2 regions of the Weizmannia sp. FSL W8-1119 genome follow, and region 1 is predicted to be linked to the other one. Evidence: a T-box and tRNA genes for the amino acid it is inferred to sense, from the RefSeq annotation. Region 1 holds a T-box; the other holds one or more tRNA genes.
The links. A T-box is a leader RNA that pairs with one kind of tRNA and senses whether it is charged. The one in region 1 lies ahead of ileS (isoleucine--tRNA ligase), so its partner is inferred to be a tRNA-Ile.
Positions count from the first base shown of each region.

Region 2: it has a tRNA-Ile gene. The T-box ahead of ileS (isoleucine--tRNA ligase) is inferred to sense a tRNA for this amino acid. The anticodon was not compared.

Region 1 covers NZ_JBBOZL010000001.1:1,056,659-1,063,119, forward strand. Annotated here, with positions in the region: gene pgeF (peptidoglycan editing factor PgeF) at 1-600, shown strand, start outside; gene NSQ19_RS05015 (YggS family pyridoxal phosphate-dependent enzyme) at 597-1,274, shown strand; gene NSQ19_RS05020 (cell division protein SepF) at 1,301-1,750, shown strand; gene NSQ19_RS05025 (YggT family protein) at 1,756-2,028, shown strand; gene NSQ19_RS05030 (YlmH family RNA-binding protein) at 2,089-2,865, shown strand; gene NSQ19_RS05035 (DivIVA domain-containing protein) at 2,973-3,488, shown strand; T-box leader at 3,538-3,758, shown strand; gene ileS (isoleucine--tRNA ligase) at 3,852-6,461, shown strand, end outside.
Region 2 covers NZ_JBBOZL010000001.1:2,114,841-2,121,301, forward strand. Annotated here, with positions in the region: gene NSQ19_RS10370 (1,4-dihydroxy-2-naphthoate polyprenyltransferase) at 322-1,245, shown strand; tRNA gene NSQ19_RS10375 (tRNA-Glu) at 1,400-1,471, opposite strand; tRNA gene NSQ19_RS10380 (tRNA-Ser) at 1,477-1,568, opposite strand; tRNA gene NSQ19_RS10385 (tRNA-Asn) at 1,572-1,646, opposite strand; tRNA gene NSQ19_RS10390 (tRNA-Ile) at 1,652-1,725, opposite strand; tRNA gene NSQ19_RS10395 (tRNA-Gly) at 1,730-1,803, opposite strand; tRNA gene NSQ19_RS10400 (tRNA-His) at 1,811-1,883, opposite strand; tRNA gene NSQ19_RS10405 (tRNA-Phe) at 1,908-1,983, opposite strand; tRNA gene NSQ19_RS10410 (tRNA-Asp) at 1,992-2,064, opposite strand; tRNA gene NSQ19_RS10415 (tRNA-Met) at 2,067-2,140, opposite strand; tRNA gene NSQ19_RS10420 (tRNA-Ser) at 2,157-2,249, opposite strand; tRNA gene NSQ19_RS10425 (tRNA-Ile) at 2,274-2,350, opposite strand; tRNA gene NSQ19_RS10430 (tRNA-Met) at 2,364-2,437, opposite strand; tRNA gene NSQ19_RS10435 (tRNA-Ala) at 2,453-2,528, opposite strand; tRNA gene NSQ19_RS10440 (tRNA-Pro) at 2,545-2,621, opposite strand; tRNA gene NSQ19_RS10445 (tRNA-Arg) at 2,635-2,708, opposite strand; tRNA gene NSQ19_RS10450 (tRNA-Leu) at 2,726-2,811, opposite strand; tRNA gene NSQ19_RS10455 (tRNA-Gly) at 2,821-2,895, opposite strand; tRNA gene NSQ19_RS10460 (tRNA-Leu) at 2,912-2,993, opposite strand; tRNA gene NSQ19_RS10465 (tRNA-Lys) at 3,006-3,081, opposite strand; tRNA gene NSQ19_RS10470 (tRNA-Val) at 3,252-3,324, opposite strand; rRNA gene rrf (5S ribosomal RNA) at 3,333-3,448, opposite strand; rRNA gene NSQ19_RS10480 (23S ribosomal RNA) at 3,661-6,461, opposite strand, start outside.

The sequences.
Region 1 (6,461 bases):
GCCGAACAGACGCACGAAGACCATGTTGAACGGGTCACGCGCAAAGATGCCGGCAAGGGGGCGGCTGAATACCGTTCCTCTTTTCCGCATACGGACGGATTGTACACCGATGAAAAAGAAATCTTGCTTGTGCTGGCGTTTGCGGACTGTGTGCCGGTTTTCTTTTTCGCATCGAAGTACGGCCGCGTCGGGATCGCACATGCGGGGTGGAAAGGAACCACCCGCGGGATTGCGGCTAAAATGGTTGAAAAATGGGTAAAGGATGGGGTGCCACTTGATGAAATAGAAGCCGTCATCGGACCGTCCATTTGCGGCAAGTGCTATCTTGTCGATGACCGTGTCATCCAGGCTGTCCGCCCCTGGACCGGCAAAGGAGAAAAATTGCCGTACGTGGAAAAATCACCCGGCCAGTATGCGCTCGATTTAAAGCAGTTAAATAAAATCATATTACAGCAGGCAGGCATTCCGGAAAGCCGGATCGCAGTCAGCAGCCTGTGCACAAGTTGTTGTGAAGAAGACTTTTTTTCGCACCGGCGTGATCACGGCTCTGCCGGGAGAATGCTTGGCTTTATTGGTATAAAAGGAGCACCGGAGAGATGAAAGTATCGGAAAACCTCGCGCACATCAACGAAAAAATTGAAAAAGCGTGCCAAAGGGCAGGAAGAAGCCGCGGGGATGTGGAAATCATTGCAGTAACGAAATATGTCACAACAGAAAGGGCAAAAGAGGCACTGGAAGCAGGCATTCGGCATCTTGGCGAGAACCGAGACGACGGCCTTCTGGCAAAATACGAGGCGCTCGGAAACCGCCCCGTCTGGCATTTTATCGGGACGCTGCAGACAAGAAAAGTTAAAAACATTATTGATAAAGTCAGCTACATACACTCTTTGGACCGACTGAGCCTTGCGGAGGAAATCGAAAAAAGGGCGGCAAAATTGGATAAAGAAATCAAATGCTTTATTCAGGTGAATGTTTCCGGGGAAGAATCGAAACACGGGATGGCGCCCGGGCAAGTGGTTGATTTTGTCCGTAAACTGAAGGATTTTCCGCATATTTGCGTTGCGGGCTTGATGACGATGGCGCCGCTTACGGAAGATCAGGACGTCATCCGGCGCACATTCCGCGGGCTGAAAACTTTGCAGCGGGATATTGAATCGCTGCATTTGGATTACGCTCCGTGCCGTGAATTGTCGATGGGAATGTCCAATGACTTTGAAATTGCAGTAGAAGAAGGGGCGACTTTTGTCAGAATCGGCACTGCGCTTGTCGGATAAGGGAAAACAAACGGAGGTGTAATGGAATGGGACTGAAAACGAAATTTAAGTCATTCTTTTTGCTTGATGATGAATACGAAGACCAGGAAGAAGAAATGATGGAAAAAGAGTATGAAGAACCCGAGCAGCCCGCTGAGAAACCGGTCCGGCATGCGCGGCAAAATGTGGTCAGCCTGCAAAGCGTCCAAAAGTCTTCAAAAGTCATTCTGGTGGAACCGCGGGTTTATGCCGATGCACAGGAAATTGCCGACCATTTGAAAAACCGGCGCGCGGTGGTCGTCAATTTGCAAAGCATGCCGCATGACCAGGCGAAGCGGATTGTCGATTTTCTGAGCGGGACGGTGTACGCCATTGCAGGCGATATCCAGAGAGTCGGCAGCAATATTTTTCTTTGTACGCCGGATAACGTGGAAGTTTCCGGAAAAATTTCTGAATTCCTGCAGGGGCAGGAATATGACGATACGAGGTGGCCATAAACCGGATGGATCCAATTTTAGTCTCAATTTTAAACATCATTCTGCTTCTCATGAGAATTTACTCTTACATTCTCCTGATTTATATCTTTATGTCGTGGTTTAATCTCAGGGACACCGACATCGGGCGTTTGTTTGCGCGCGTTTCGGAACCTTATCTTGACCCTTTCCGCAGAATCATTCCGCCGATCGGCATGATTGATATTTCTCCGATCGTCGCTTTTTTTGTCCTGGATTTGGCAAGAGCCGGCATTGCGCAAATTTTTTCTTGGTTCATGTAAAAAAGCCATTTTCAGAAAAAGGGACTGTGCAGTTCCTTTTTTTAAAAGGAGCAAAGACAAATGGATTCGATTTACCAGCATTTCCGGCCGGATGAAAAGGAATTTATTGACCAGGTGCTGGCCTGGAAACAATACGTGGAAGATGCGTATGCCCCTGAACTGACGGATTTTTTGGATCCGCGGATGCAGCAGATTGTCAACACGGTGACCGGAAATCACGGCGCGGTCTCCGTCCGGGCTTTTGGCGGATACAAAGAGAGCGAGCGGAAAAGAATACTGCTTTTTCCTGACTATTTTTCTCCGGATGAGGACGACTTCCATCTTGCCTTATTCGAAGTACATTACCCTGCCAAATTTGTTTCCTTTGAACATAAACATGTGCTTGGTTCGCTGATGGCGCTCGGCCTGAAACGCGAAAAATTCGGGGATATTTTAATCGGGGAAGGGCGCATTCAGTTTTTCGCTGCGGCCGAACTTGCGGACTTTATTCAAATGGAATTCCGGCAGATCGGAAAAACGCCGGTCACCCTTACGAAAATGCAGTTGGATCAGGCCATCCGGCAGCAACAACACTGGCTTGAAAAACAGGCCACCGTCAGTTCGCTCCGCCTTGACGCGATTTTGTCCGCCGTTTATAACATTTCAAGGCAGAAAACGCGGATGCTGATTGAGCACGGGCTTGTGAAAGTGAACTGGAAAACAGTGGAAGACCCGTCATTCCAGTGCGGGGAAGGCGATACTTTTTCAACCAGGGGATACGGGAGAAGCCGGCTCATCCGGGTGGAAGGCAAAACGAAGAAAGAAAAATGGCGAATGGTGGCAGGGATTTTAAAATAATTTGATTGATTAGCAGGATTTTCCCAAAAAATCGTCGAATTCCATTATAATATAAAAAAGAAGGGGAATCTTGCAATCGAAAGGCAAATTGAACAGGAGGTGGCCACATGCCTTTAACGCCTTTAGATATACATAATAAGGAGTTCAGCAAAGGGTTTCGCGGCTATGATGAAGATGAAGTAAATGAATTCCTTGACCAGCTGATAAAAGATTACGAAATGCTGATCCGCGAAAAGAAAAACCTGGAAGATAAAGTAGCATCGCTAAACGAACGGCTGAGCCATTTTTCTTCCATTGAGGAAACTTTAAATAAATCGATTGTTGTTGCCCAGGAAGCGGCGGAAGAAGTAAAGGGCAATGCCCAGAAAGAAGCGAAGCTGATCATCCGCGAGGCGGAAAAAAATGCCGACCGGATTGTCAATGAAGCCCTTTCGAAAGCAAGGAAAATTGCGCTCGAAATCGAAGAGCTGAAAAAACAGTCGAAAGTCTTCCGGACGCGCTTTAAAATGCTGATTGAGGCGCAGCTTGACCTGATTGATAGCGATGACTGGGAAAAGCTGATGGAATTTGAAGTCGATGCTACGGAGTTTGAACTGGAAGAAGAAGAAGCAAATCAAACTTGACGAATCCGAAAACGGTCCACTATAATAGAGTACATTCAATACTGTATACGAAAAAACGATGACAGGGCAGTAGGGTTGTGAAAGCTTTCCAAGCGAACCGGGGACAGTGCGAGCCCGGCAAAGCGCGCAACCTGAACATCCCCCTTGAGTTCTTGCCTTGAACGCCGAAAAGGCCAGTAGAGTTAAGCGGGACCTTCCACGTTACGGATGTCGAGCGGGCATATTGGATGCCTACTAGGGTGGTACCGCGGGAACCTTCTCGTCCCTATTTTGGGGATGGGAAGGTTTTTTTATTGGATTTTTGGCAAGGCTGAACATAACGAAAAATTCAAAATACAATATGCAAAAGACAGGAGGATCAGCATGGATTACAAAGATACACTTTTAATGCCGAAAACGGATTTTCCGATGCGTGGAAATTTGCCGAAAAAAGAACCGAAAATCCAGGCAAAATGGGAAGAAATGGATATTTATCATAAGGTGATGAAACGCACGGAAGGAAGGCCGCTGTTTGTGCTCCACGACGGGCCTCCGTATGCAAACGGCGATCTCCATATGGGCCACGCCCTGAATAAAACATTGAAAGACATCATCAACCGGTTTAAATCGATGACGGGTTACCATGCCCCTTATGTACCGGGCTGGGATACGCACGGGCTACCTATTGAGCAGGAACTGACAAAAAAAGGCGTAGACCGGAAATCAATGTCGGTTGCCGAATTCAGGAAACTGTGCGAAAAATATGCCCATGAGCAAATCGATCGCCAGCGGACAGCGTTTAAACGGCTCGGCGTGCGCGGCGACTGGGAAAATCCGTATTTAACGCTCCGGCCCGCATATGAAGCCGAGCAAATCAAAGTATTCGGGGAAATGGCGAAAAAAGGCTATATTTACAAAGGCCTGAAGCCGGTATACTGGTCCCCTTCCAGCGAATCCGCGCTTGCAGATGCAGAAATTGAGTACAAAGACATTAAATCGCCATCGATTTATGTTGCGTTCGACGTAAAAGACGGAAAAGGCGTGCTTGATACGGATACGAAAATCGTCATCTGGACGACGACCCCTTGGACCATTCCGTCAAACCTCGGCATTGCCGTCAATCCGGAGATCAACTATGTGGTCGTAAAAACGGACGGCAACAAATATCTGGTTGCCGAAGCCCTGCTTGAAGAAGTAAGCAGCGTTTTGGAATGGGAAAACGCGGAAGTCGTTCAAACGGTTCCGGGGAAAAAGCTGGAGTACATTGTTGCAAAACATCCGCTGTACGGTCGCGATTCGCTCGTTATGCTCGGAGACCACGTCACAACCGACAGCGGGACCGGCTGCGTCCACACCTCGCCTGGACACGGGGAAGATGACTTTCTCATCGGCAAAAAATACGGGCTTGATGTTCTTTGCGCTGTAGATGACAAAGGCATGATGACAAAAGACGCGCCCGGTTTTGAAGGGCTGTTTTACGACAAAGCCAACAAACCGATCTGCGAAGCGCTGGATCAGGCGGGGGCGCTGCTGAAATTGAAATTTTTAACGCACTCGTACCCGCATGACTGGCGGACGAAAAAACCGGTAATTTTCCGGGCAACATCGCAATGGTTCGCATCGGTTGACATGTTCCGCGATGACATTTTGAAAGCCGTTGAAGAGGTCAACTGGACGCCTGTTTGGGGCGAACTCCGGATGCATAACATGATCCGCGACCGCGGCGACTGGTGCATCTCCCGCCAGCGTGCATGGGGCGTTCCGATCCCTGTTTTTTACGCGGAAAACGGCGAAGCGATCATCACGGAAGAAACCATCCGGCATGTGTCCGACCTGTTCCGCAAACACGGATCAAACGTCTGGTTTGAACGGGAAGCGAAAGACCTGCTTCCGGAAGGCTTTACGCACCCGGCGAGCCCGAACGGCGTATTTAAAAAAGAAACGGATATTATGGACGTCTGGTTCGATTCCGGTTCTTCCCATCAGGGCGTGCTGGCTGCACAAGAAGGCTTGAAACGGCCGGCTGATTTGTACCTTGAAGGTTCCGACCAGTACCGCGGCTGGTTTAACTCGTCGCTCATTACCAGTGTGGCGGTAACAGGGCGCGCTCCGTACGACGGCGTTTTAAGCCACGGGTTTGTGCTGGACGGCGAAGGCCGGAAGATGAGCAAATCGCTCGGCAATACAATTTTGCCTGGCAAAGTAGTTGAACAGCTGGGGGCTGACATCATCCGCTTGTGGGTCGCTTCCGTTGACTATCAGGCGGATGTCCGGGTTTCCAATGAAATTTTAAAACAAGTGTCCGAAGTCTATCGGAAAATCCGCAACACGTTCCGCTTCATGCTGGGCAATCTGAACGACTTCGACCCGGCCCGGCACCAAGTTGCCTATGAAGATTTGCGCGAGGTCGACCGGTTTATGCTTGTCAAATTGAACAAGCTTGTAAAAGAAGTGCGGGAAGCTTATGAACGGTACGAGTTTGCCACGATTTACCATGCGGTGAACAATTTCTGCGCCATAGACCTCAGTTCGTTCTATATGGATTTTGCAAAAGACGTGCTGTACATCGAACTTGCAGACAATCCGGAACGCCGTGCGATGCAAACCGTTTTGTATGAATGCCTTGTTGCCTTAACCAAGCTGTTGTCGCCGATTTTGCCGCATACAGCTGATGAAGTCTGGCAGTATATTCCGGGTGTCGCGGAAGAAAGCGTCCAGCTGACCGATATGCCGGAATATGTGGATTTGCCGGATGCTAGTGCGCTTGAAGAAAAATGGAATGCGTTTATGGCGCTCCGGGGAGACGTTTTAAAAGCATTGGAAGAAGCGCGGAATGCAAAAGTAATCGGGAAATCGCTGACGGCAAAAGTAACCTTGTATGTGAATGAGGAGACGAAAGCACTGCTTGACAGCATTTCGGAAAGCAAAAAGCAATTGTTCATTGTATCGGGATTTGAAGTGGCAGGCGCCATTGAAGACGCGCCGGAAAATGCG
Region 2 (6,461 bases), 1.1 Mb from region 1:
AAAATATAACAAACGCCGTTAATAGGTAGATTTCCCAAGAGTAAGGATATAGTGGTGTCCGACTATTCGATAAATGCACTTTTAGTGATTCAGTATGTAAAAATTTCCCTAGATCACCTGAATGTGGAATGAATTTAATTTGTCTGATATACCAATTATACTAAATTTTATGCGATTTGTTTGCCTTTAAGCGGAAATTTCGTCACGGATTCAGGAGATTGTCAACCAAATACATTGACACATAGGCCTGATTTCCCTAAACTTTAAATGTACTAATTTCGCCATATTTCTATAAGAATAGCATAAAAGGAGAGTAAGAAGATGAATGCGCAATCTTCTCCAGCAATCGGCCCTGACAAAGGCTGGCGGATCTGGTGGCAATTAACACGGCCCCATACCTTAACGGCCGGTTTTGTGCCTGTCATTCTCGGGACAGTACTGGCTTTGGGCATTGCCCGCATCAATCTGCTGCTGTTTGCTGCAATGCTGGTTGCAACCCTGTTAATTCAGGCAGCAACCAATATGTTTAATGAATATTACGATTACAAACGCGGCCTTGATACCGAGCATTCCGTCGGGATCGGCGGGGCAATTGTCAGAAACGGCATCAAACCGAAAACGGTGCTCCACCTCGCCTTTGCTTTTTTCGGTGCAGCCATGCTGATCGGCGTTTACATTTGCTCGCAAAGTTCCTGGTGGATTGCTGTAATCGGCACTGTCTGCATGCTTGTTGCTTATCTTTACACTGCAGGGCCTTTTCCAATTTCATCAACGCCGCTTGGCGAACTGATTTCCGGCTTTTTTATGGGTGTAATTATTATATTAATATCGTTTTTTATCCAGACAAAAACGATCACATGGCCGATTGTATTTATTTCGATTCCGATTATGATTTTAATCGGTGCCATTATGCTGTCGAATAATATCCGCGATCTGGACGGCGATAAAGCAAATGGCAGAAAAACGATCGCCATTCTGCTCGGCCGGAAAGGAGCCATCCTGCTTCTGGCCGCAATGTTTGCCCTTTCCTATCTCTGGATGGCCGGGCTCGTTTTGTTCGGTGTTGTAACCCCGTGGGTACTGCTCGTTTTTGTCAGCACACCGAAGCCGGTCCGGGCCATTAAAGGCTTTATTGGAAAAAGTGAACCGTTGCAAATGTTGCCTGCCATGAAAGCAACCGCACAGACAAACACGATTTTTGGTTTGCTATTATCCATCAGTTTTTTAATTGATCATTTTATTTGAAAAAACGGCGGAGTGTTGCACTCCTCCGTTTTTTTGCGCTTTTCCCGCACCGGGGCCCGGAGCCTCTGGCGGGATGCAAAGAGGTTTGCAGAAGTGAAAAAACACGCAAAAAAAAGCTGCTCCGGCAGTTTTCGGAACAGCTTCGTGACCAGTATGACCCGTACGGGATTCGAACCCGTGTTACCGCCGTGAAAGGGCGGTGTCTTAACCGCTTGACCAACGGGCCAGAAATGGCGGAGAAGGAGGGATTTGAACCCTCGCGCCGCTAATCGCGACCTACACCCTTAGCAGGGGCGCCTCTTCAGCCACTTGAGTACTTCTCCATATGGCTCCGCAGGTAGGATTCGAACCTACGACCGATCGGTTAACAGCCGATTGCTCTACCACTGAGCTACTGCGGAATAGATGGGCCTAAATGGACTTGAACCATCGACCTCACGCTTATCAGGCGTGCGCTCTAACCAGCTGAGCTATAGGCCCAAAGTGGAGCGGGTGATGGGAATCGAACCCACGACAACAGCTTGGAAGGCTGTGGTTTTACCACTAAACTACACCCGCATCAAAGGGCGGATGATGGGAATCGAACCCATGAATGCCGGAGCCACAATCCGGTGCGTTAACCACTTCGCCACAACCGCCATATATTTTTCATTGAAAACCAATGGTGGCTCGGGACGGAATCGAACCGCCGACACAAGGATTTTCAGTCCTTTGCTCTACCGACTGAGCTACCGAGCCAAAATAAGCGGTCCCGACGGGAATCGAACCCGCGATCTCCTGCGTGACAGGCAGGCGTGATAACCGCTACACCACGGGACCAATTGCGGGGGCAGGATTTGAACCTGCGACCTTCGGGTTATGAGCCCGACGAGCTACCAGACTGCTCCACCCCGCGATGATAAATAATGAAATGGCGGAGGAAGAGGGATTCGAACCCCCGCGCGGTGTAACCCGCCTGTCGGTTTTCAAGACCGATCCCTTCAGCCAGACTTGGGTATTCCTCCGTATGATAAGCAAAAAATAAAAAATGGTGGACCTTGTAGGACTCGAACCTACGACCGGACGGTTATGAGCCGTCTGCTCTAACCAGCTGAGCTAAAGGTCCGATATACGAAATATAGCGGCGGAGGGGATCGAACCCCCGACCTCACGGGTATGAACCGTACGCTCTAGCCAGCTGAGCTACGCCGCCGTTATTTGACCTGTTTGGTGGAGCCTAGCGGGATCGAACCGCTGACCTCCTGCGTGCAAAGCAGGCGCTCTCCCAGCTGAGCTAAGGCCCCACTATGATCATCTTCATGGTCGGGAAGACAGGATTTGAACCTGCGACCCCATGGTCCCTAACCATGTGCTCTGCCAAGCTGAGCTACTTCCCGAAAGAGGAATAAGCGCGCCCAAGAGGAGTCGAACCCCTAACCTTTTGATCCGTAGTCAAACGCTCTATCCAATTGAGCTATGGGCGCATTTGTCATGGTACTGATGCCGAGGACCGGAGTCGAACCGGTACGGTAGTCACCTACCGCAGGATTTTAAGTCCTGTGCGTCTGCCAATTCCGCCACCCCGGCGGGATAAAATGGAGCGGAAGACGGGATTCGAACCCGCGACCCCCACCTTGGCAAGGTGATGTTCTACCACTGAACTACTTCCGCATATCGTGCTAAACAGTGCGGGTGAAGGGAGTCGAACCCCCACGCCTTGCGGCGCCAGATCCTAAGTCTGGTGCGTCTGCCAATTCCGCCACACCCGCAGATAAGATAAATGGTGAGCCATGCAGGATTCGAACCTGCGACCCTCTGATTAAAAGTCAGATGCTCTACCAACTGAGCTAATGGCTCATATTCCGATAACGACATTACTTGTCACAAAGAAAATTATACTATATTGGGTTAAATATGTACATATCTATTTTCTTTCAGGATTCCCGCAAGTATGTGCCGGTCACAAGGCAGTATCCCCGGCCTCCCGATAGAAAGCCGGTTGCCCCTGAACCGGGATGGCATAAAAATGGAGGATGACGGGATCGAACCGCCGACCCTCTGCTTGTAAGGCAGACGCTCTCCCAGCTGAGCTAATCCTCCGTATTATGGCCCGGCAACGTCCTACTCTCGCAGGGGGAAACCCCCAACTACCATCGGCGCTGGAAAGCTTAACTTCCGAGTTCGGGATGTGTTCGGGTGTGTCCTTTCCGCCATCATCACCGGACCTGTATAATTTTGGGATGTGTTCCCTGAAAACCGGATGGGAGAAAAAACTGTAAACGGAGAATGCGTTTCTGCTTCTAACTTTGAGAATTGTCCAGCTTCGGTGCCTAGCCCCTCGAGGTCGAATCACCTGCCCGCCACGGAGCCAAAAGACGGCTCCATGCCGGTCAGAACATTCGCTTGTCGAGGCTAAACAAGGCACCTCCGCTTTTCGTGGTTAAGTCCTCGATCGATTAGTATCCGTCAGCTGCACGCGTCGCCGCGCTTCCACCCCGGACCTATCAACCTGATCATCTTTCAGGGATCTTACCAGTTAAACTGTGGGAAATCTCATCTTGAGGGGGGCTTCATGCTTAGATGCTTTCAGCACTTATCCCTTCCGCACATAGCTACCCAGCGATGCCTTTGGCAAGACAACTGGTACACCAGCGGTGCGTCCATCCCGGTCCTCTCGTACTAAGGACAGCTCCTCTCAAATTTCCTGCGCCCGCGACGGATAGGGACCGAACTGTCTCACGACGTTCTGAACCCAGCTCGCGTACCGCTTTAATGGGCGAACAGCCCAACCCTTGGGACCGACTACAGCCCCAGGATGCGATGAGCCGACATCGAGGTGCCAAACCTCCCCGTCGATGTGGACTCTTGGGGGAGATCAGCCTGTTATCCCCAGGGTAGCTTTTATCCGTTGAGCGATGGCCCTTCCATGCGGAACCACCGGATCACTAAGCCCGACTTTCGTCCCTGCCCGACTTGTAAGTCTCGCAGTCAAGCTCCCTTATGCCTTTACACTCTGCGAATGATTTCCAACCATTCTGAGGGAACCTTTGGGCGCCTCCGTTACCTTTTAGGAGGCGACCGCCCCAGTCAAACTGCCTGCCTGACACTGTCTCCCACCCCGGTAAGGGGTGCGGGTTAGAATTTCAATACAGCCAGGGTAGTATCCCACCGATGCCTCCGCCGAAGCTGGCGCTCCGGTTTCCAAGGCTCCTACCTATCCTGTACAAGCTGTACCAAAATTCAATATCAGGCTGCAGTAAAGCTCCATGGGGTCTTTCCGTCCTGTCGCGGGTAACCTGCATCTTCACAGGTACTATAATTTCACCGAGTCTCTCGTTGAGACAGTGCCCAGATCGTTACACCTTTCGTGCGGGTCAGAACTTACCTGACAAGGAATTTCGCTACCTTAGGACCGTTATAGTTACGGCCGCCGTTTACTGGGGCTTCAGTTCAGAGCTTCGCCTTGCGGCTAACCCCTCTCCTTAACCTTCCAGCACCGGGCAGGTGTCAGCCCCTATACTTCGCCTTGCGGCTTCGCAGAGACCTGTGTTTTTGCTAAACAGTCGCCTGGGCCTATTCACTGCGGCTTCCCGGGGCATACACCCCAAAAAGCACCCCTTCTCCCGAAGTTACGGGGTCATTTTGCCGAGTTCCTTAACGAGAGTTCTCTCGCTCACCTTAGGATTCTCTCCTCGCCTACCTGTGTCGGTTTGCGGTACGGGCGCCTTTCACCTCACTAGAGGCTTTTCTTGGCAGTGTGGAATCAGGAACTTCGGTACTTTAATTTCCCTCGCCATCACAGCTCCGCCTTGGCGCGAAGGATTTGCCTCCGCACCGGCCTAACTGCTTGGACGCGATCAACCAGTGTCGCGCTTGCCCTATCCTCCTGCGTCCCCCCATCGTTCAAACGGTGAAGAGGCGGTACAGGAATATCAACCTGTTGTCCATCGCCTACGCCTTTCGGCCTCGGCTTAGGCCCCGACTAACCCTGAGCGGACGAGCCTTCCTCAGGAAACCTTAGGCATTCGGTGGAAGGGATTCTCACCCTTCTTTCGCTACTCATACCGGCATTCTCACTTCTAAGCGCTCCACCGGTCCTTCCGGTCCGGCTTCAACGCCCTTAGAACGCTCTCCTACCACGGACACCAAACGGTGTCCATCCGCAGCTTCGGTGATACGTTTAGCCCCGGTACATTTTCGGCGCAGCGTCACTCGACCAGTGAGCTATTACGCACTCTTTGAATGATGGCTGCTTCTAAGCCAACATCCTGGTTGTCTAAGCAACGCCACATCCTTTTCCACTTAACGTATACTTTGGGACCTTAGCTGGCGGTCTGGGCTGTTTCCCTTTCGACCATGGATCTTATCACTCACAGTCTGACTCCCAAGCATAAGTTTTTGGCATTCGGAGTTTGTCTGAATTCGGTAACCCGATGAGGGCCCCTCGTCCAAACAGTGCTCTACCTCCAAAACTCTCCGCTTGAGGCTAGCCCTAAAGCTATTTCGGAGAGAACCAGCTATCTCCAAGTTCGATTGGAATTTCTCCGCTACCCACACCTCATCCCCGCACTTTTCAACGTGCGTGGGTTCGGGCCTCCAGCAAGTGTTACCTTGCCTTCACCCTGGACATGGGTAGATCACCTGGTTTCGGGTCTGCGGCCTCATACTCTTTCGCCCTGTTCAGACTCGCTTTCGCTGCGGCTCCGCTTCTTCAGCTTAACCTTGCATGAGACCGTAACTCGCCGGTTCATTCTACAAAAGGCACGCCATCACCCGTTAACGGGCTCTGACTACTTGTAGGCACACGGTTTCAGGATCTCTTTCACTCCCCTCCCGGGGTGCTTTTCACCTTTCCCTCACGGTACTGGTTCACTATCGGTCACTAGGGAGTATTTAGCCTTGGGAGATGGTCCTCCCGGATTCCGGCGGGATTCCTCGTGTCCCGCCGTACTCAGGATCCACTCGGGAGAGAACGAAGTTTCAGTTACAGGGCTTTTACCTTCTCCGGCAGGCCTTTCCAGGCCGCTTCACTTACCCCGTTCTTTTGTAACTCCCATATGAGTGTCCTACAACCCCGGAAGGCAAGCCTTCCGGTTTGGGCTGTTTCCTGTTCGCTCGCCGCTACTTGGGAAATCGCAATTGCTTTCTCTTCCTCCGGGTACTGAGATGTTTCAGTTCCCCGGGTGTGCCCTTCCTGCCCTATGGATTCAGGCAGGAATCCTGTCCGATTAAAGACA